Linked DNA regions of Prochlorococcus marinus str. MIT 1214. The protein of the gene in region 1 interacts with the protein of each later gene in a pairwise test. Links are inferred from orthologs where the notes say so. Each region holds a gene or a part of one and is shown on either strand. Other genes may lie near its edges.

Region 1 (11,902 bases):
TTTGATGTGAACAGTATTAGTAAATCTTGCTGTCTGATCAAGCGTACTAATAACGAGACTACTAGTCCTGGTGCAATCTTTTTCAAATTTAACACCATCAAAAAGCAATCCATCAGTTATTCCACTACCAGCAAAAACAACATTTTCTCCTGAAGCAAGTTCATTTGCTTCATAGATCTTGTCGATATCAGTTATTCCCATTTCGTTCAATCTTTTAATATTTCCCTCTTTTGTATAGTCAGCCCATTCTGAAGTTTGAGCTATTGCAGGATCATAAACAAGTTGTCCCTGAAAATGTCCCCCAAGTGCCCTCATAGCAGCGGCTGAAATAACACCCTCAGGAGCAGCGCCAATACCCATCAAACAATGCGTACCAGTCCCCTCAAATCCACATGCAATTGCGGCCTGAACATCTCCATCTGAAATCGGCTGAATTCTGGCACCTGTAGATCTGATTTCGGAAACTAAATTTTTATGTCTAGCTCTATCCATCACAACAATAGTTAAATCACTTATTGCGATACCAAGGCAATCACTCAATATTTTTATATTTTCTGTAGGTGTTTTTCTGATATCAACTTTGCCCTTAGCTGCTGGTGGAGCAGCTAATTTATTCATATAAAAATCTGGAGCATTAAATAAACCTCCCCTGTCTGAGGCCGCAAGAACGGCCATAGATCCACGCTGGCTATTAGCACATAAATTTGTTCCTTCGCAGGGGTCTACAGCAAAGTCAACTCCTGGGCCTGTGCCTGATCCAACTTCTTCTCCGATATAAAGCATTGGAGCTTCATCTCTTTCTCCTTCTCCAATTACGATCCTTCCTTGCATCTGAATCGTTCCCATTCTCTTTCGCATTGCCTCTACGGCAGCGGCATCAGCCTCATCTTTTTGACCCAAACCAGTCAATTGAGCTGAAGCAATTGCAGCTTGCTCAACTACTTCAAGAATTTCTTGGACGAGAGTACGATCCACTTTATGCAGCTAGGTAAAGAAATTTACGCCTTAAGGCAGACAATATTGTAAGTAATTGAGGGCATTGAAAAATGCTCAGAAAAAAGTACTCACAAAAAACTTATTATCTGTTGATAAGCGATAATTACTGTATCAGTGCATGGTCACACTAGAACTTGTGTCCATGAATTAATAGAATCTCTGCCAAAAGACAAAAACAATGATCCAATCCATTTCGTCAGCAATTTTTTCTGAGCACCGTCCAGTTCAGATAATCCCATCAGTCCTGCCAGCAGACTGGGCAAATATGGGCCAGTGCGTAAAAGACCTTGAATTAGCAGGTGTAGATAGAATTCAATTTGATGTGATGGATGGGAACTTTGTTCCAAATCTCACATTCGGCCCAGAAATGATTTCCGCATGCAGAAAGTATTGCAAAGTTCCATTTGAGACTCAGTTAATGGTTAGTCAATACAATTGCGAAACCATGCTTGATGGATATGTAGAAGCGAGTAAGGGAGCGAACGGAGAGCCAGGAGTCGTAATTGCTCATGCTGAAGCTAATGTTCACCTTCATCGAATTCTCGGCAGGATTCGTCAACTAGGCGGGTCTCCCTCCGTAGCCCTTAATCCTCATACTCCAATGGATATGGTCAAGGATGTACTTGACATGGTTGATCACGTACTAGTAATGACAGTTAACCCTGGATTTGGCGGACAAGCTTATATACCCACAATGCTCAACAAAATCACTCAATTAAGAAAAATAATTTTAGAAAGAGGCTTTAACGTAGATATAGAGGTTGATGGAGGAATAAAAGCAGATTGGTCAATATCTCAATGCTGCGCTGCAGGAGCAAACTGTTTCATAGCAGGAAGTGGTATGTTTGCTTATCCAACACTTAAAGAAGGTTGTGACGCACTAAGAAAAGTTGCCAATGACGCACAGAATGGGAAAATTATTGAAAAATAATTAACTTAATTTTAATAACTAAGCATCGAAAAACCAACCATAACTATGCAAACCAACCCCAAGAAGATTGACACCTATATAGCAAATAATAATGACAAAAAAGCCTGCAATAGCTAGCATAGCAGGCTTTTTCCCTTGCCATCCTCTTGTTAACCTAGTATGCAAATATGCCGCGTAAACCAACCAACATATTAAAGCCCAAGTTTCTTTAGGGTCCCAACTCCACCAACTACCCCAAGCTTCATTAGCCCAAACAGCACCGCTAATAAGACCAACTGTTAGCAATAAAAATCCAGCAGTTATTGATCTATAACTTAAAGAATCAAGTTGCTCAGCATTTGTAAATTCAAGTGGTTGTATTGAATTTAAGCTATCATTTCTGTCATCAAGATATAGCTCAGAATTTTGCCTAAACGAACCAGATCCGAAGGAGCTATTACGGATATTAAATTGTTTTGTTCCATCAACAAGAAAGACACCAAAAGACAAAATTGATCCTATTAGTAATGCAGCGTAAGAACACATGATCACACTTACATGCATTACCAACCAACTAGAACGAAGTGCTGGAACCAAAGGAGCAGAAGATTGTAAATTCTCCGGTAATACAAAACTAGCAAAACCAATTGAAAGCAATGAGATAGGCGTCGCAACTGCGGAAACGATTGGAGAGCGCCATGCTCTTTCGACAAAAAGTTGAGTCAACGTACAACCCCATGTCAAAAAGCAAAGTGACTCATAGAGATTACTGATTGGGAAATGTCCCGATTGCCACCATCTCAGGATCAATTGACTAGTTAGAAAAAGATTGGATATTGCTACTAAAAATCTAGCTTTGGAGGAATCACTGCTACCAGCAACTGACCAGAAAGAAATAGGCAAAGCAATTAATAAGGAAAGAAAGGCTACGAACCCAAGAGAAACAACAGGATCAAAAGAAAAATTATTTAACTGAAAATCAACCATTGATAAAAGCTACTAGAGATTATTTAGAAAGAGCAGATCATTTGCTTGCCTGTTTTAACAAAAAGCTTCCTCCTAAGATAGACAAAAAAACTGGAGACCAGGCAGCAAAGAAAGGATTTATTATTCCTTTGACTCCAAGAGAGCTAAAACTAAAACTCAAAATATAATAGATAAGTATCAAAATAATACTTAATCCGAAACTTTGACTTCTACCTGCTCCTTTTTTTTGCATCACCCCAAAGCTACAACCAATTAAAGCAAAAACTAAACAAGCGATTGGTAAAGTAAATTTTTCTTGAATTCTTACCTTCATTCTTCTAGCTTCTTTAATATTGCCACTATTTTGGTATAACTTCATAGCCGAATTTGCTTCACCAAGATTCATATCATTTGCGTCTTTTGGCAGTTGTGCAATATTCGTAAGTTCAGTACCTAATGGATATAGAAAACTCAAGAATTTAGTTCTTGTATTACTTCCATCTGGGCTAAGAGTTAAAATATCTCCTTCAAAAAATTCCCAATTGTTTTTATCGCTATTCCAAATTCCTTTTTTCGCCTTAAGCATTTGAGTAAAGCCTAGTTTTGAGAAATCAATTACTGTGACATCTAACATCTGTCCATCAATAAATTTCCAGGCATAGAAAAGATGAGTAACTCCTCTTTTTTTATAGCTTGAATATGGATCTATAATTTCTCCTTTCTTTGAAAAAATAATATCTTCTCCTTGTTCATTTGCGAAAGATCTACCTAAAGAATTAGTTAAGAGGATTTCAGCATTTTTATTTGTAATAGGAACAATGTTATTATTAAAGATAAACGTCATATAGGACATAAATATTGATAAGATTAACCCAGGCAAAATAATTCTATAGATTGATATACCAATACTTTTTAATGCCTTAATTTCACTATTATCATTAAGACTTCCATAAGCTAATAAAGTTGAAAGTAACATTGCCATAGGAAAAGAAATAACTATAAAACTAGGGAGCTTTAGTAATAGAATCTGAATAGCAAGAGAAAAAGGAAGCCCAATCTCAACTATTTTCCTAATCAAATCAAAAATAACTCCTACTGAAATAGAAACAACTGTAAAAGCGGCTATAGAAAAAAATAAAGGAGGCAATAATTCAAAAAGTATCCATCTATCTAACAATGGAATTATTTTCCATTTCCTTTCTACTAAATTTTGAAATCTAAATAATAAAAATAGACTATTAAACATAGCTAATTAATCGAATGAATTTCCAAGATAACTCTCTTTAACGACTTCATTTTTTGTTAGCTGATCTGAAGATCCATCTGCAAGGATTTCGCCTTGATTAAGAATATAAGAACGTTCGGTTATGGCCAATGTTGCTCTAACATTATGATCAGTAATTAATATTCCTATATTCTTATTTTTTAATTTCCTAATTAAATTCTGTAGATCATTAATAGCGATAGGATCAACTCCTGCAAAAGGCTCATCTAAAAGTAAAAATTTCGGTCCTAAGCGTCCCACCGCTAAAGCTCTAGCTACTTCACATCTTCGTCTCTCTCCACCGGAAAGTTGATGGCCAAAACGATCAAGGAAAGAAACCAAATTAAATTCCTCAATCAATTCTTCGCGTTTTTTCCTAAACAAAGAAATTGATAAGTTGGCTTGAGAAAGCGCAATATCCAAATTCTCAAGAACAGTAAGATTTCTAAAAATACTTGGTTCTTGAGGTAAATAACCTATTCCTAATTGAACTCTTTTTGTCATGGAAAATTTTTTTATGCTATTTCCCTCCAAGTAGATATTGCCTTTGTTTGGCTTAATCAAGCCCACTATCATATTAAAAGTACTAGTTTTACCAGCGCCATTTGGCCCCAAAAGGCCTACAACCTCACCAGGATTAACATTTAAATTAACGTTTTTTACAATATTTTTATTGGATAAGGTTAAGTCCAAACTCTCGATAAGTAGAGTCATTTCAACAGAATCTATGAGGGTGAAGCTTATACATAAGGATTATCTGAGATTAAACTATACCTTTAATATATAAGGTTAATCAACAATTCTCTCAACCCTATATATGTAGAACATCTCTGAATCATGAAAGGAGTTCTCAAATTTTGAATCAGCAATTACTTTAAATTTTTCACGGTAAAGAGATTCGCCTGGTTCCAGATTCTTAATAGATGAGCGATTACTTAAAAGTAGTAATAATTTATTTACTTTGGGAAATTTATCTAAATAAATTTGGACTTCATCAAGTGTTTTAGTTCTGTCTAATATTTGACGATTAGCCCACTGAGCATAACTTCCAAACCCCTTCAATTCAGGAAAGTAGAATTCTCGATCAAGGTATCCAGATACAGTCACTACTTCAACATCTCTAGTCGCAAATATTGGAAGATCCTCCCATCCCTTAGTCTGTATATAGTGAGCGGTTTCCTTTCCACTTGAATACGGTACACGAAAATCATTGATAACCATATGAGTCCCAACAACAAAATGAACAGTCAAACAAATGGTAAGTAATGTAGGAAAATATAATAAATTACCTTTAGTGAATAAGTTTTGCTGATTAGAAAACATAAGTTGCTTATCTTGATTAGATAGAGCCAACCACAATGAAGAGATAATCAATAAAAAATAATATCCATAATGTCTTGATCCATCTCCCAAAAATAAAAAGTAATTAAAAAGAAATAGAAATACAATACCACTATAAAAATAAATTAATGCTTGACGATAAAATTTTATAAATGTAATTGTACTGACAAGCAAAATTAAAGTGATTAAAGCACATAAAAACAAGTCAAAAAATCTACTTGAATTAGGAATAATAAGCGTATATCCTCCAAAAATTTGTCCGATAACTCTAAGAAAGTGACGTATATCTATAAAGGAAGAAAGCAACTTAACTGAATCTCTTACCTGAAGAAGACTAAAAGCTCCAAAAAATAATAATGTAGAGGAAATAGTAATACTAGAAGTCAAATCAATAATCCAATTTTTATTTCTTTTATAAATTTTTCTTTGATTTGGATTAAAGAACCAATCAAAGACAAGAGTCATTCCTATAGCAAATGCTAATGACCAAGACAAAGCTTGTGTATTAGCTAAAAGGCCAATACATAAAGAAAATGGTATGTAGGTTTTCTCTTTTAAATGATAAATAGAACAAAAGATAAATATTATTAATTCTGCAATAACATAATGACGACAAACAAAGAAATATTCCCAAAAAGGAAAATATCCAAAAGTAAAGAGAGCTTTAGTAATTAAATTAAAAGGACTAAATCTCCAAAAGACTAAAATCGCAGAACTGCCTAAACACCAATGCATGAGTTGCATGCTTATGGGTGTACCAGTAATATTTTTTGAAAAATAAATTAATAATGACCAGAGGACAGGATGTCCAGATGGTGCGTTATTCTTCCATAAATCTATTAAATTATCACTTTGAAAAGCCACCAGCCAACCTTGCATCTCATCTCTCCAAAGAGCATGATTAAATGCACCAAATAAACCTATAATTACAAATAAAAGAGGTAAAAATATTTCATAAAAATGCTTATCAGGTAATTGTATTTGATTGATTCTTTTAAATTCCATTTTGATTTATGCAGAATGTAGATCTATATAATTTGGATACATAAAATTTGAAGTAAAGAAAAAAGCATAACAAGAAAAATAAAATGAAATCAACGCTTTTTCAATAGCAAAACTGTAAGGGACTTAACAAAGTCTTCAAAGGAAACTGAGAACGGGCAAGCTGCAACCAGCGAGGTCCTTTCCAATTTGTAGAAATTCTAATCTCTTTGAAACACAATTAGAAAGTCCTTCTATATCTAATCCATAATTAGCTAAATGAAATCTTTTTAATCTACCCAAAGCTTCTCCATAAAGTATCGTCGCCCCGTTTAGATTTCTATTTTCCAGATGAACTTGTGCAACAGCTACTTGTAATATGCCCTGCAAAATCATCCTTTCAGGCCCTCCAGTCTCGTGCCATATTTCTTCAAAGACATCATGAGATTTGTACCACTGACAAGAGTTAAATAAATTCATTCCTATTTCAAAACGAGAATCATTAATAAATAAATCGTCTTGTTTATCTATACGAGTCATTATTTTTTCATATTTTTCTTTGCATTAATTTTTCTAAGCCTTATAGATTCAGGAGTAACTTCCAACATCTCCCCTGGTCCAATGTATTCAAGGGCTCTTTCTAATGTCATTTCAATTGGGGATTGCAATTGATCTAACTCATCTGCACCGGCTGAACGCATGTTAGTAAGTTGTTTAGCCTTGCAAATATTTAATTCAAGATCTTGTGGGCGATTATTCTCTCCAATAATCATTCCCTTATAAACTTTGGCTCCAGGAGTAATAAAAAATTGTCCACGATCTTCTGCATTTTTTAAGGAATAGAAAGTAGCTACACCTTCTTCAAATGAAATAAGGACACCATTTCTCCTTTGTTCAAAATCACCTACTGATGGCCTGTATTCAAAAAACGAATGACTCATAATCCCTTCACCTCTTGTTGCACGAATAAATTCGCCTCTAAATCCAATTAAACCTCTTGATGGAATAACAAATTCAAGTTGAGTTCGATGATCAGTACCCGTTTCCATATTTTGCATTTCACCTTTTCTCACCCCAAGGCTTTCAATACAAGCGCCAATAGAAGCTTCAGGTACATCAAGGACTAGGGTCTCAACCGGTTCGCATTTAATTTCATCAATGGTCCTAAAAATGACTTGTGGTTGAGAAACTTGAAATTCATACCCCTCTCTTCGCATTGTCTCTATGAGAATTCCTAGATGCAACTCTCCTCTTCCACTAACAGAAAAACGATCAGGTGAATCTGTAGCCTCGACTCTTAATGCAACATTCGTAAGAAGTTCTTTGTTTAAACGATCCTTCAACTGACGACTGGTTACAAATTTTCCTTCTTTTCCTGCAAATGGAGAATCATTTACAACAAAAGTCATTTGCAATGTTGGCTCATCTACCTTTATTAGAGGTAAAGGCTTCGGTTCATCAGGACAGGCTACAGTTTCTCCAATAGAAACATCTTCAAATCCAGCCAAGGCAACTATATCTCCAGCATTTGCTTCATCTATTTCAATTCTTTTTAATCCCTTAAATCCTAATAGTTTATTAATCCTTCCTTTTTTCAAACTCCCATTTTCTTTTATCAAACAAGTTCTTTGGCCATTTTTAATCACACCATTATGGACTCTTCCAATAATTATTGTTCCTAAAAAATCTGAGTAATCAAGAGTAGTGACTTGTAGTTGTAAAGGCTTATTCTGATCCCCCACTGGAGGAGGAACTTGCCTAATAATTGCTTCAAATAAAGGTTTCATATTATCACTTTCACTTTTAACATCAGTCTTTGCAAAACCACCTAATCCACTCCCAAACAAATAAGGAAAATCACATTGATCATCATCAGCTCCTAATTCCAAAAAAAGATCTAAAACTTTATCGACCGCAGTTTCAGGTTCTACCCTTGCACGATCAATTTTATTCACAAACACAATAGGTCTTAAACCCTGCTCTAAAGCTTTTTTTAGAACGAATCGAGTTTGTGGCATTGGCCCCTCATTGGCGTCAACCACAAGAAGACAGCCATCTACCATACCCAATACCCTCTCGACTTCCCCTCCAAAATCAGCGTGACCTGGAGTGTCAACAATGTTTATACGGGTGTCGTTATATGTTACTGCTGTGTTTTTAGAAAGAATTGTTATACCTCTTTCACGTTCCAAATCATTTGAATCCATTGCACAAGTCGGAACTTCCTCGTTATCTCGAAAAGTCCCAGATTGATTTAAAAGTGCATCAACCAGAGTTGTCTTACCATGGTCAACGTGAGCAATTATTGCGATATTTCTAATGGCCTGTATATCAAAACCCATAATTTTAAAAAATTAAAATTTCTTTGGTAAATAGAAAGTTAAAGAATATCTCACCATGACTTCATTTAGCTGTTTTAAATGCCAATTAAAATATCGAATAAAAAATTGCAAGTAAAAAAAACTAAGTCAAAATTATTTGAATTTTGTAATTTTATTTGCAGGTTCAAATTTCCTCAAAGCATTAACAGTTCCTTCGAATCTCCAATGCCAAGGTTCATAAGTTACTCCTTGTTTGTTATTTCGTGGAAAAGAAAGAACGAAATGATATTTAGGGGCAAACCTCTTCATCCATTTAAAAGCAGGCGTTTGTTCAAATTCAACCTCAAAATGAGTATCTGGATAATTCCCATCACCAACATCGATTGCATATCCTGTGCTGTGTTCAGAATAGCCAGGAGGAGCTGAAACCATAGAACGCTCAACTGCAGTTTGATTTCTATTAGATTTATTTTCATAAAAAATATCTCTTTGCAAATCAATTGATCTATAACCACTTAATAGTTGTAAAGAAATCCCTCTTTGGGCCGCCATTAATTGCATTTCCTTAAAATTTTCATAAATTTCTTTATGAACATAAATACCTGGAGAGAAAAGAATTAACTCATTTTTTGAAGCCTCAGGGTAAGGTAGATGGCCCAACAAACTTTTATTTTGATTTTCCTCAGTGGAGTTAATCGAATTATCTAAAGATTTTGTTTGGCGTAATAATGATTTATTAGCTAAAAACGTTAACGATATACCAAGCCCAACAAATAGAAGTCCCAAACGCAAAAAAGCCTTGGTAGTAAGGGTTTTGATGGATCTAATCCTTTTCGCCAGCGGGATGTCATCTTGGTAATTCATACGGTCTGCTTATGGTCAAAACAATTGGAATTCACAAAAATGATGTTTCGATAGTAACGAGTATCTCCAATCTTTATACTTTCTATGAGATAAGGATGTAAGTTTTATATATAGAGAACTAAATTTTTCATCCAAAGATGTTAAGAGTTGCTGTTATTGGTGGTGGTCCAAGTGGATCATGCGCTGCAGAAATTTTGGCTAAAGCAGGAATTAAAACTTGGATTTTCGAAAGAAAGCTTGATAATGCAAAACCATGCGGAGGAGCTATTCCATTGTGTATGGTTTCTGAATTTGATCTTCCTGAATCAATTATTGATAGGAAAGTCAGGAACATGAAAATGATATCTCCTTCAAATAGAGAAGTAGATATTATTTTGGATGATATTTATCCAGGAAGCGACAAAGAATATATAGGAATGTTGAGGCGTGAAGTTATGGATTCATTCATGAGAAATCGCGCCGCAGAACTTGGCGCAACATTAGTAAATGGATTGGTATCAAAAATAGAAACTGGTACCAACAAACAAGGTCCATATAAACTTCATTACACCGAAATACTTAACGACCAATCTGAAGAGAAAGGAAAGCAACTTGAGGTAGATTTAATTGTTGGGGCAGATGGTGCAACTAGCAGAGTTGCAAAAGCAATGGATGCTGGTGATTACAACTATGCAGTAGCAATTCAAGAAAGGATAAAACTTCCAAAAGAGGAAATGAAGTATTACGAAGATAGAGCCGAAATGTATGTTGGAACAGATGTATCACCTGATTTCTATGGTTGGGTCTTTCCCAAATACGACCATGTCGCAGCGGGAACAGGAACAATGAAACAAAATGGTGGTTTGATAAAAAGCCTCCAGATTGGTGTTAGAGAGAGAGCAAAGAAGAGACTAGTAAATGGAGAAGTCATCAAAGTAGAAGCCCATCCAATACCTGAGCATCCCAGGCCAAGAAGAGTTGTTGGAAGAATGGCACTGGTTGGAGATGCCGCTGGTTATGTAACCAAAAGTTCAGGAGAAGGAATTTATTTTGCTGCCAAAAGTGGAAGGATGTGTGCAGAGCAAATTGTCGAATCAAGTCAAAATGGGAAAATAATACCCACAGAGAATGATCTCAAAAAGTATTTAAAAAAATGGGATAAAAAGTACGGAACCACATATACAGTTTTAGATATTCTCCAAAGAATTTTCTATACCAGTGATGGAGCAAGAGAAGCATTTGTAGAGATGTGTGGTGACATGGATGTACAAAGACTTACATTTGATAGCTATCTCTATAAAACTGTGGTTGCGATGAAGCCGCTTCAACAATTAAAACTTACCCTTCTAACAATTGGTTCTGTTTTAAGAGGGAAGGCACTAGCACCAAGCACATACAAGCCAGTTCCAAGTGCAGTAAGAGATGACAAAGAAGTTAATAAAATGTTAGCCGTAAGTTCAATTAAAGGTGGTATAAAAACCAGTAAAAAATAATACCAAATTAACTAAATTAATTAACTAAGCTTGCTAAAATCGGCAAGCTTCAAGGACTGATTTCTAAGAATTGTCAGTAAACTTAGTCTGTTATTTCTTATATTAATATCATCCGTCATAACCATTACACTTCCTTCTCCATCAAAAAAGTTAGCTAGAGTTACAGCGCTTGAGACTAGACCATCAGCCAACAATTTATATTTAACACGATCACCATTTATAGCTAGAGGTTTTAATTTCTCCAAAACATTAAACATTTCGATTTCACAATCCTTCTCAAATAGAGATTTGTCTACAAAAACTGAAGGATCTATTACATCTTCCGGGATAGAACTTTTGGTTGCCAACTTAGAGGCTCGAGTCACTACTGCTTGCAATGAATTAAGTGTATTATTTTTCCTCATATCCATTAATAAAGAAGTACGAAAATTTATGTCTGTTGGATCATCTAATAATTTCGATGTAGAAATTGTATCTCCTGCAATTGCCTGAATAATATCAAAATCCACTTCTTTCTCTTCTAATAAACTAATAATTCTTTGACGAAAGAATTCCTTTAACTCGCACGAAAGACTAATTATATTAAAAGGAAGAGAAGGGAAAAGTTGCTGCCAATAAGCTAGTGAATTATCTAGTATTTCATTGATATTTAATTGCCAATCTTTAGTCCATAAAATCATCAATATTCCATTCGCAGCTCTTCTCAAGGCATATGGATCAGATGAACCGGTAGGTCTTTCGCCCTTAACATAAATACTAAAAAGCAATTCAAGGCGTTCAGCTAATG
Region 2 (11,793 bases), 1.4 Mb from region 1 along the record:
GCTGTAAGGTCTTTGCAGAATAAATCCAATGCACTTGGCGTTTCATTAAGTTTTAAGGGTTCTTGTTTTGATGTGATCGCTTCCTTAGTGATAGGACTAAGTAGCTCGGGGTTCGAATTTTTTGAAGTGTTTTTGGTAGGCAAGGAAGACCTTAGATTTTTTTTTGATCTATCTTCTTTTTGTTGAGTTGTAATTCTTTTTGATTGTTTAAATGATGTAGGCGCTGGTAGTCGTCTCAATTCCGCTTCAAGAATTTCACTAGGGAGACCTGCTTGGTAAAAAAGATCTTCTCCTAAGCGCTTGTCTCTACCAATTGCGATAAGAACGTGAGATATCTCTATTTGGTTAGATCCCCATCGAGAGCGAAAATCATCAGCTGTTTCAAGAAGAATTTCTAAATCTTCTCCAATAAATAAGTCTGATTGGTTGTTTATTGGAATTTCAGCGATAAAGTTTTCTAAAATTTCATTTACTTCTTCATGATTTACAGGTAGGGAATTTGTATATTTCTGAAATTTTTTATTTCGAAAAAGAACTTGAATAAGATGCTCAACATCTAAATTCTGATGTCGCCACCTTCTGGCTGATTGTTCAGCTATGAGTAAAAGACTCCAAGCTTCATCGCTAAAAGAATCTGGTTCTGTAGTTAGACTTCCTTTCATTTTCGATCAATTTTGATTCAAAGTGGTCATGTGCCTTCTGTATTTTGATTGAGACCTTTTTATCGATACGTGTATTTCTTGTTAAGACAAATTTGATTGATTAGGTCTTGGAAAGCAAGCTAGATTGGCAATTCAGGAACATATAGGAATAATGTAGTTCATAAGATCTAAAAATCATCTTAAATTCGTGGCTGACTCTCTAGAACTAGTAATTGATACCATTATGGCTCGAGAAGTTTTGGATTCTCGTGGGAATCCAACTGTAGAGGCTGAAGTGCTTTTAGAAGGTGGAGCTATTGGACGTTCGATTGTTCCAAGTGGCGCAAGCACTGGAGCCCATGAGGCTCATGAATTAAGAGATGGTGGAAAACGTTATCTGGGTAAAGGAGTTATCAAGGCTGTTGGTCATATAGAAGAGACTATTGCGCCCGCTTTATGTGGTCTTTCTGCCTTAGATCAAGCCACAGTTGATTCGGTAATGAAACAACTTGATAATACAGACAACAAATCAAATCTTGGTGCAAATTCAATTCTTGCTGTCAGCATGGCTACAGCAAGAGCAGCGGCTAATGGATTGGGATTGCCTTTGTATAGGTATTTAGGAGGACCCATGTCATCTTTATTGCCAGTGCCATTGATGAACGTCATTAATGGAGGAGAACATGCTGCAAATAATTTAGATTTTCAGGAATTCATGTTGGTTCCGCATGGCGCTGAAAGCTTCAGAGAAGCATTAAGAATGGGAGCTGAGGTTTTTCATACGCTTAAAAATTTATTGAGTCAGAAAGGTTTATCAACTGCTGTTGGTGACGAAGGCGGATTCGCTCCAAATCTTGAAAGTAATAAGGCAGCAGGTGACCTTCTAATGCAAGCAATTGAACAGGCTGGATTTAGACCAGGCGAGCAAATCTCTTTAGCTTTGGATGTTGCAAGTACGGAGTTTTATAAGGACGGAAAATATTTTTATGGTGGGAATTCCTATTCCAGCGAGCAAATGGTTGATGAATTAGCTGGGTTAGTTAATTCATTTCCAATAATTTCTATTGAAGATGGATTAGCTGAAGATGATTGGAATGGTTGGAGCTTGCTTACGAAAAAACTTGGTAAAAGTGTGCAATTGGTTGGAGATGATTTATTTGTGACCAATACACTTCGTTTACAAAGAGGGATTGATGAGAATATTGCAAATTCAATATTAATTAAGGTTAATCAAATAGGTTCTCTGACTGAAACACTTGAAGCTATAGAGCTTGCATCAAGATCAAGTTATACAACTGTAATAAGTCATAGAAGCGGAGAAACTGAAGATACAACTATTGCTGATTTATCAGTAGCAACTAAATCTGGTCAAATTAAAACAGGTTCATTGAGTAGGAGTGAAAGAGTCGCGAAATATAATCAATTACTTCGTATTGAGGATGAGTTAGGGAATCAAGCGACATATGCTGGACTTGTTGGATTGGGACCAAGAGGAAGTTTGCAGAGTTGATTCTCACTATTTAAAGACTTTTCTTCCTTGAAAATCATCTATACGACTTTCGTTTCTCATCTTAAATTTTAATTTAATCCAGCTTAGAGCTATTGGAAATCCAATAGTTATTGGTATGAGAAATAAAAAAGGTCTATTAGTTGAAGCTAATAAAGCAGATGATATTGCCAGTGAACCGAGAAGAACAGCATTCCCAAGTGATTGTTGAGCATTAATCATTCTTCTGAGTTGTCTGTCTGATTCACCCATGCGAACTTGAAGTTGCAAGTCTCCTTGTTCCAGTCTTTCTAAATTTTCATCCAAACGTTTTGGCAACCCGACAGCTTTACTGCCTATTTCAGTAACTTGTCTTCCTAATTCATTAAATAAGTCATTAGAGTCTGGATTCTTTGAAGTCATTAGAGGGAGAAGGAAGGGTTTTGCTATTGCTATTAAGTTAAATTCTGGATCTAAATATCTTCCAACTCCTTCAAAAGTTGATAATGCTCTAAAAACAAAAATCAACTCTATTGGTATTCTAAAGGGTTTTCCATAAGCAAGTTCAGATATATCCCCAGAAAGCTTTTCTATTATTTGAGAATCAAATGGAGGGGTAAGAGCTTCATTTAACATTATTCTAATTAATCTTCTAACTGGACCTATTTCAATATCTTTTTCTATTAACCCAGCGATTTGAAGTTCTTTGACTAGTCCGCTCACATCTTTAAGCGCTGCGGCTTTAATCATTGAATTGAGCCTGCCTCTAATACGCTCCGAGACAAAACCCATCATCCCGAAATCATAGTAAATAAGAGAACCACTCTTGGAAACAGCTAGATTGCCTGGATGAGGATCAGCATGAAAAAAACCGTAATTAACTAATTGTTTTAAATAACTCGTAGCCCCAATCTTTGCGATTAAAGAAGTATCAATATCATTACTTTTTAGTGATTTAATATCATTAATCTTGATTCCTGGTAAATACTCCAAACATAAAAGTTTACTAGTGCTTAAATCCCAAAATACACTTGGGATTAAAACATCTGAGTCGTCAATAAATTGTTGTTTAAATCTTGCAGCATATTGAGCTTCAATTCTAAAATCTAGCTCTCTGAGTAATACTCTTTTAGATTCCTTTGCAATGCCTATCCAGTCATTACCTCGACTTAGAGACTTTATTCTTTGAACTACTTTGGCAACTTGATTCATCACATCTAAGTCAAGCTTGAAAAACTTTTCTATATTTGGTCTTTGAACTTTAAAAATAACTTTCTTGTCATTAATTAACCTAGCTATATGAACTTGGGCAAGCGATGCTGAGCCAATTGGAATCTCATCAATACTTATAATTTTTTTATATGAATTTCCAAGTTCTTTTATTAATATTTTTTGAACTTTTTCAAATTCAAAAGCTGGAACTCTATCCTGTAGAGAGGTAAGCTCATTTACCCATGCAGATGGGATAACATCTGCTCGTGCAGATAAAAGTTGACCTAATTTGATAAATGCTGACCCAAGCTTAACTAATTCTTTTGTAAGCCACTTTGCTCTTAAAGTATTTCTTTTATGTCTTCTTTTGTCTGTATATCCTTTTAAATAAGACCATTTTTTAGAATCAAACCATAAGTAGAAAAGTAAACCTAATAATATTGTCCAAATCCTAAGTGCTCTAACAAATCTTTGAAGTTGACTAGCTAGAAATATCAATTTTTCTCCTCAATATCTTTATTAATATCGATAACCTTTGATCTGAGATTATCGATTTGAATCTGAATGAAATCTTCTTTAATTAATTGCTCCTTAGCACTTTTCTCTTTTGATGCATTAGTCTTTTTTTCTAGACGTTCAGATTCTTGAATAACCTCTTCTTTAAATCTAGACCATTCGTTTTGGAGTTTTTGAGGTAATTCTTCAGCAATTTGATTGAATTCTTGGGCAGAATTGATCACTTTTTCAGTTATCCGAGCTGCTATTCGGTTCATGGCTGCTTTTAGCAGTATCTCTGAGTCGCTCAATGATTTCATTAATCAGCTTTCACTTTAGAAGATCCAGGGTTTTTTGTGTCTTCAGATTGAAACTGGATATATGTAGATTTGCTCTTAATCCATTAAATCTATTTAGAAGATTGTTTGTTATCGCTCAACCTAGAATATTTTCATTAGAGTTGAAGAATACAAACATTTGATTTGATTTGATTTGATTTGGGTTAAAAGTCTAATCTATTAACCCAAGTGATCTCAAAACATCCTTTTCTCTTCTTGAAAGAGAGCAAAACCTAACCAAGAGATTTTCCATTGGAAACCATTGAAACTGATGTTGTAATAGTTGGTGGTGGGCCTGCTGGTTGCAGTTGTGCGCTTTACACTTCCCGAGCAGACTTAAGAACAGTAATTCTCGATAAGAATCCCGATGTAGGTGCGCTAGCAATAACACATCAAATTGCCAATTATCCAGGAGTTTCTAGTGAAATGAGTGGAGAGGCCCTGTTGAAATTGATGAGAGATCAAGCTACTCAGTATGGGGCTGATTATCGCAGAGCTCAAGTTTTTGGAATTGATGCTAGTGGTGACTGGAAAACTATTTTTACCCCAGAAGGGACTTTTAAAGCTAAGGCACTTGTTGTTGCGAGTGGCGCAATGGGAAGGCCAGCATCATTTAAGGGTGAGGCTGAATTCCTTGGTAGGGGAGTAAGTTATTGCGCTACTTGTGATGGAGCTTTTTATAGAGATCGTGAAGTCGCCGTTGTTGGTATTAACAAAGAAGCAATTGAAGAAGCAAATGTTCTTACAAAATTTGCTTCCAAAGTTCATTGGATAACATCGAATGATCCAAAATCAGATGATCATCATGCGCAAGATCTCTTATTAAAACCAAATGTGAACCATTGGAGTAAGACTAGGTTAATGCAGATTGAAGGTAATGATTCAGGTGTAACAGGCATTAAGGTCAAGAACCGTTCAATTGATACTCATCAAGACATAGCTCTTGAAGGCGTTTTTGTTTATATGAGCGGTTCAAAGCCTATTACCGACTTTCTTGGTGAACAGGTTGCTTTTAAGGAGGATGGCGGAGTTTTGGTGGATGACTTTATGTCTACAACAGTCGAAGGGGTTTGGGCGATTGGAGACATCCGAAATACCCCATTTAAACAAGCTGTTGTTGCAGCATCGGATGGATGTATTGCCGCTATGGCAATAGATAGATATTTAAATAGTCGGAAATCAATTCGCGTCGATTGGGTTCATGCTTAATTCGTGCAATTGATAAGTATTCTTAAAGAGGAGTTGCTTCAGAAACATAGGCAACACCACCGTAGTAGCTAAGCACAGTTTTTATATTGTCTCGTATCTTGTCGATTATCTCTTGCTCACAAAAAATAATTACGTGTGCATTTGATCCAAATCCAGTGAATTCCATGTCTTCAGTGACAATTCTTTCTGGACCTCTCCCGGTAGCATGCTTCATAACCGTATAACCAGGAACTTCAGCTTTTTCTAATGCTGAGAGAACATCATCTAGTTCTCTTTCACTAAAAATCAAGTCGAGTCTTTTCATGAAAATGATTTATCCAATTGATGGAATCATTGTGTTTACTAAGCCCATATATACTGGTATCCCTATGATTATGTTAAAAGGAAAGGTTAATCCAAGAGTGGTCGAAATGTAATAACTAGGTCGTGCTTCAGGAACAGTCATTCTCATTGCTGTTGGTACAGCTAAGTATGAAGCACTAGCGCAGAGAACTACAAATAACAGAGCATTGCCTGGATCTAAATTTAAAAATCTAGCTACTATTGATCCAAGTACAGCATTAATTATAGGCATGAATATTGAAAACAAAATGAGAAAGGCACCAGTCTTGTTTAGACGAGCGAGACGTTGAGCAGCCACAATTCCCATGTCAAGAAGGAAAAAGCATTCTGCGCCATAGAACAATTCAGCTGTGAACGGTTCCATTTTTTTTATGTCAGATGGATCAATCGCGGATGTTAAAAAACCTATTAAAAGGCTTCCGAGTAATAAATAGACAGAACCATTTAACATCGACTCATGCAAAATTGATCCCCATTTCATTTTTCTTTTGATGGGCCTATCTTTGGGGGCTCCAAATTTGACTAAGAGAAGACCAATTATTATTGCTGGAGACTCCATTAGTGCTAAAGCTGCAACCATAAAACCATCAAAGGGTATATTTTGACTTTCTAGAAAACTTTCAGCAGTAATAAATGTCACTGCACTTATTGATCCATATGCTGCTGATATTGCTGCTGCATTAAAAACATCGAATTTAAATCTCAGTACAAAAAAGCAAATAAGTGGGATTAGTAGGGACATTAATATTGCTGCTATCACAGTTGGAAGAACTGGATAACCAAAGCCACTTTTTTGAAGCTCAATTCCGCCTCTGAATCCTATTGCAAGTAAAAGATATAAAGAAAATAATTTTGGTAGGGGCGCAGGAATTTCAAAATCAGACTTTAAAGCATATGCAATTGCACCCAAAAAGAAAAACAGTATTGGTGGACTTAAAGCATTTTGAATGAAAAGGTTTTGTCCCATTTCTTCTTAGTTCTTAAAACAATCAATTAGTTGAAAATATTAATTATCAGCCATTTAGGCTGTCAATTGCAGCTGTGAGCGCTTCTTTCCTTGTACCAATTACATCGACTCCAAATTTAGCAAGTCTGTCTTTTACTCTTCCTGTTGCACCAGCTACATATGCTTTCCTTGAGTTGTTTAGCGCTTCCTGAACCATATCTTCTATTGCGAGGGTTGCAGTAACTCCAAGCCTAGGAACATCAGTTATATCAAGTATTAGAACTTTATAGTTTCTTACAAGCATCATTCTTTCAGTAATTCCTTTTGCTGCTCCAAAACTAAGAGGCCCTTTCAATCTAAATAGCATTACTTCTCCCGCACAACGATCTAATAGTGCTTTTTCATCTGAGGGGAGTTGTGCATTTGCTGCATTGTTATTTGATGTTGAATCAAATGGGTTGTCAGCTTCCATCCCCTCCAATTGTGTCTCTGTAATGGAATCTATCGTGAGCATATTGGCGATGAATACCCCAACTAGTACAGCCCATATCAAGTCCCAGAAAACTGTCATCAAAAGGACTCCATACATCACACTTGCGGTTTTAAGTGAAAGTCTATGAGCTCTTAATAAAAATCCCCAATCAATAATGTCTAAGCCAACTTTTATTAAAATCCCCGCAAGAAGTGCTGTAGGTATCTGAGCCGCTAGAGGACCAGCCCCAACTAGAACGAATAGCAATACAACTGAATGCACCATCCCTGAGATTGGTGTGGAACCTCCAGATTTGACATTTATTACTGTTCTCATGGTTGCCCCTGCTCCAGGTAAACCTGTGAAAATCCCAGCTACTGCATTTCCAATACCTTGTCCAATTAGTTCTCTATCAGAATTGTGCCTGGTTTGAGAAATATTATCGGCTACAAGAGATGTAAGAAGAGAGTCAATAGCGCCAAGAACAGCAAGGACTAGTCCGGCTTTAAGAATTATTGGGAAGAAATTGTCAAAGCTTGGATCTGGGAGACTTAAAGAAAGACCACCCTCTGGTATTTCACCTATTCGGTCTATCGAACTATCGCCAAAAAGAAGTATTGATAAAGGAGTAACTATTAATAATGCTAAAAGAGGAGACGGGACCCATTGACTTATTTTACGGGGGGTGAGAAAAACTATCGCAAGTGTCATTAATGCCACTCCTATTGCAGCCCCATTTGGTTCGAAATTGTTAACTAAAGTTGAAAGAGACTCTAATACTCCTCCTCGAGTTGATATTCCAAGTAAAGGACCTATTTGAAGCGTGATTATGATTACTCCAATTCCAGACATAAAGCCTGAAACGACAGAGTATGGAACAAGTGTTATGTATTTACCAAGTCTTAGTAGACCAAATAAAATCTGAAATAATCCTCCAATGACTACCGCAGCCATTACTAAGGGAAGAATTTCGCCAGCAGATAAATCTCTAGGTACTCCTACGGCCGCCAAGCTCGCAACTACTCCAGCAACTGTTACGCTCATCGGCCCAGTGGGACCACTTACTTGTGCAGGAGTTCCTCCAAATAAAGCTGCGAGGAATCCAACGACAACTGCTCCATAAAGCCCATAAATAGCGCCCCCAGGGCCAAGTGCCGCATTACCAAACGCTAAAGCTAGTGGTAGGGCTACAACTGCGGCAGTCAAGCCGCCTAATACATCACCTCTAATATTTTTAAGGTGAAAGCCATTAATTAACGCCAATCGACTCTCCTTACTTGATTTGACTTGAATTAGCCTATCTCTTCAAGGTTCCATTAAGTTTTGGAATCTCTACTTTTAAATACTTATATTGAATAAGAATCATTGAAAAAATTGATTTTTTCTAAGAATGCAGCGTGATTTCGATGGCATTAGATGATTTTAAGGATTATTTCAAAATCCTTGGCGTTAGTAGAAATGCTACCGATAAAGAAATCAAAAGTGCTTTCAGGAAACTTGCTAGAAAATTTCATCCTGATTTACATCCACATGACGAGAGGGCAGAGTATGAGTTCAAAAAAATAAATGAAGCTTACGAGATTCTTTCAGATGAGAATAAAAAAAAGTCTTATGAACAATTTCTAAATTATTGGTTCAAAAATAGAGATGGAAAGTCGAGAGATTTTTCTAGGGAAAATAATGATCAGGGGTTTGATGAATATATAAACTTTGATGATTTTTTGAGTGATTTAATTGGAAGATTTAGTGATGTTGGTAAAGAAATTTACTCAAATATATCTTCAGATAATAGTGCTCATTCATTAAATCTTGATGCTGAATTTAATTTGCAGATTAGTTTTAGAGAGGCTTTGAATGGAACAAAAAAGAATCTTTTAGTGAATGATGAACGTATCGAGGTGAAAATTCCAAAAGGAACTGAAACAGGATCAAAAATACGTCTTGAAAATAAGGGTAATATACAGTCCGGGAAAGGGAAAAGAGGAGATTTATTGATTGAAGTCAGCATTAAGTCTCATCCGATTTGGAAAGTGAAAGGTTTAGATGTGTATGCAGATTTACCTATTTCTTTAGATGAATTAGCTTTGGGAGCAAATATTTCGGTTGCATCCCCTCAAGGAGTAACATATTTATCAATACCTTCTGGAAGTTTACCTGAGCAAAAATTGAGATTAAAAGGTCAAGGATTACATAACTTAGATACCCAAGGAGATTTGTTTTTTACTCTAAAATTGAAGTTCCCTAAAAATTGGTCAGACAAGGAGTTGAGACTTCTTGAAAAGCTTAGATCTGTTCGAATAGATGAACCTCGTTCGACTTGGTTCGATCAGGCTAGGACTTAAAGGAAGTAAAATGTAGTTATCTCTCATGTAGTTATCTCTATTGGTTAATATGGATCTTACTTATCGGCCCCGTCGTCTTCGAAGAACAAACTCTTTAAGAGATATGGTTAGAGAGCATAGTGTCTCTGCTTCTGACTTTATTTACCCTCTTTTTGTTCATGAAGGTTCAGATATTCAAGAAATAGCAGCGATGCCAGGTGCATTTCGCTGGTCAATGGATAGCTTGGTTGATGAAGTTAAACGTGCTTGGAATCTAGGTATTAGATGTGTCGTTCTATTTCCAAAAGTTCCGGAAGAGCTGAAAACAGAAGATGGAGCTGAATGTTTTAATGAAAAAGGTTTAATACCAAGGGCTATTGAAAGATTGAAAATAGAGATACCTGAAATGTGCATCATGACTGATGTCGCTTTAGATCCTTATTCTTGTGATGGTCATGATGGAATAGTTAGTAATCAAGGAATAATTTTGAATGATGAAACCGTTGATTATTTATGTAAACAAGCAGTGGTCCAAGCACAATCAGGAGCAGATTTAATTGGACCTAGCGACATGATGGATGGAAGAGTAGGAGCTATAAGAGAAGCCTTGGATGATGAAGGTTTTGAACATGTAGGAATAATTAGTTACACCGCAAAATATGCATCTGCCTATTACGGGCCTTTTAGAGAAGCTTTAGATTCTGCCCCTAGATCATTATCAAATAAGCCTATACCGAAAAATAAAAATACCTATCAGATGGATCCAGCGAATGCCAGAGAAGCCATAACAGAAGCTCAACTTGATGAACAAGAGGGATCGGACATCCTAATGGTTAAACCTGGTTTGGCTTACTTAGATATTATTTATCGTTTAAGGGAAGAATCAGAATTACCAATCGCTGCATATAACGTTAGTGGAGAGTATTCAATGGTTAAAGCTGCTGCTCAAAGAGGTTGGATTGATGAAAAGGCAATAGTTTTAGAAACTTTATTGAGTTTTAAAAGAGCTGGAGCAAATCTGATCCTTACGTATCATGCGTGTGATGCCGCAGGATGGTTAAAAGAACAATAGAGTCAATTAAGAAAATTATTAAAAATTTCAATTTTCAATCAAAAGTAATGCTAGAAAAACACTCTGACTTAAATAATGAAAGAGTTCATCGGCTCGGCCATGTAGCTATAAGAGTGGATGATGTTGATAGGGCTAAAAGTTTTTATTTGAGCTTGGGAATGAAGCTTGTGTGGGATGATCCTGATTGGTGTTACTTAGAGACAGGAGAGCACAAAGATGGCCTAGCTTTGCTCGGTCCGAGCTATAAAGCGGCTGGTCCACATTTTGCATTTCACTTCACTAAAAAGGATGAAATAGAAAGAATTCATTCTTCTCTAAAAAATCAAGGTGTACAGGTTGGCGCTTTGCATGATCATCGAGATGGAACTTCTTCTTTTTACTTGAAAGATACAGAAGGTAATTGGTTGGAAATGCTTTATCACCCATCAACAGGAATTCCAACAAATCAATAGAATTCAGGTAGACGAATGGAATTTACAATAAATCATGATGAGTCTGCAAAAACACAAATAATTCTGGAGTCTTTGGAGTTACTTGAATGGCCAACTGTTTGTAACCATTTGTCTACATTCGCGGTTACCCAACAAGGTCGTAATAAATGTAAAAGCTTTGATTTGCCATTAGATATATCTCTTAGCCAAGAGCTATTGTCCCAAACGTTAGAAATTGGATCATTAGATATTTCTCTTGATGGAGGAATATCTTTTGAAGGTATTCATGATTTGGAAAATATTCTTTTTATATGCTCCAAAGGTGGTGTCGCAATAGGTGAGGATTTATTAAAAGTTGCTGATACTTTAAGAGCTGCTAGAAAATTACGAAAACTAATATTTGATCAATTAATACGTCCACGACTTTCTGAATTACTCAAAGATGTTGCAACTTTGCCTGATTTGCAAAAACTACTTGAATTTGGCCTGGATGAAGGTGGGCGAATTGCAGATCGTGCTAGTCCAAAACTTTCTGAATTACGACGCCATAGGAATTCGGTACGTCTTCAAAGAAAAGATATTCTTCAAGATATTATCCGGAAATATGGAGGATTACTTCAAGATAGTATTATTTCAGAGCGGTATGGAAGACCTGTTTTAGCATTTAAAGCTGGGACTTCCGACCAGATTAAGGGAATGGTTCATGATAGTTCCGCTTCAGGAAATACGATCTATGTCGAGCCACAAGTTGTCATATCAATAGGGAATCGTTTGGCAAAAATAGATTCTGAAATCTCAGATGAAGAGAGGAGACTTTTAGCTAATTGG

The links.
Region 2: the proteins of rpe (region 1) and eno interact in binary tests that used the Escherichia coli proteins (3 or more experiments, as listed by UniProt). The link is inferred for Prochlorococcus marinus str. MIT 1214 from one-to-one orthologs.

The regions. Positions count from the first base shown.
Region 1 is NZ_CP114777.1:174,730-186,631, reverse strand. Bases 102-3,050 are described here. They hold rpe (ribulose-phosphate 3-epimerase), read left to right. Parts: upstream 102-1,174; coding sequence 1,175-1,927; downstream 1,928-3,050. Other genes in these bases: O5639_RS00940 (LptF/LptG family permease), read right to left, coding at 2,931-3,050; ccsB (c-type cytochrome biogenesis protein CcsB), read right to left, coding at 1,946-2,893; glpX (class II fructose-bisphosphatase), read right to left, coding at 102-975. Outside these bases: more of glpX, read right to left, coding at 1-101; more of O5639_RS00940, read right to left, coding at 3,051-4,118; lptB (LPS export ABC transporter ATP-binding protein), read right to left, coding at 4,125-4,850; O5639_RS00930 (hypothetical protein), read right to left, coding at 4,926-6,482; O5639_RS00925 (DUF309 domain-containing protein), read right to left, coding at 6,618-6,998; translational GTPase TypA, read right to left, coding at 6,998-8,800; O5639_RS00915 (M15 family metallopeptidase), read right to left, coding at 8,933-9,643; chlP (geranylgeranyl reductase), read left to right, coding at 9,781-11,115; glyS (glycine--tRNA ligase subunit beta), read right to left, coding at 11,136-11,902. UniProt on the Escherichia coli protein: Catalyzes the reversible epimerization of D-ribulose 5-phosphate to D-xylulose 5-phosphate.
Region 2 is NZ_CP114777.1:1,616,607-1,628,399, forward strand. Bases 161-3,000 are described here. They hold eno (phosphopyruvate hydratase), read left to right. Parts: upstream 161-849; coding sequence 850-2,151; downstream 2,152-3,000. Other genes in these bases: O5639_RS08885 (ATP-dependent Clp protease ATP-binding subunit), read right to left, coding at 161-662; O5639_RS08895 (ABC1 kinase family protein), read right to left, coding at 2,158-3,000. Also shown: more of O5639_RS08885, read right to left, coding at 1-160; more of O5639_RS08895, read right to left, coding at 3,001-3,837; O5639_RS08900 (hypothetical protein), read right to left, coding at 3,834-4,154; O5639_RS08905 (NAD(P)/FAD-dependent oxidoreductase), read left to right, coding at 4,425-5,381; O5639_RS08910 (P-II family nitrogen regulator), read right to left, coding at 5,404-5,685; O5639_RS08915 (sodium-dependent bicarbonate transport family permease), read right to left, coding at 5,695-6,690; O5639_RS08920 (SulP family inorganic anion transporter), read right to left, coding at 6,737-8,404; O5639_RS08925 (DnaJ C-terminal domain-containing protein), read left to right, coding at 8,548-9,483; hemB (porphobilinogen synthase), read left to right, coding at 9,533-10,534; O5639_RS08935 (VOC family protein), read left to right, coding at 10,582-10,986; O5639_RS08940 (endonuclease MutS2), read left to right, coding at 11,002-11,793. UniProt on the Escherichia coli protein: Catalyzes the reversible conversion of 2-phosphoglycerate (2-PG) into phosphoenolpyruvate (PEP). It is essential for the degradation of carbohydrates via glycolysis.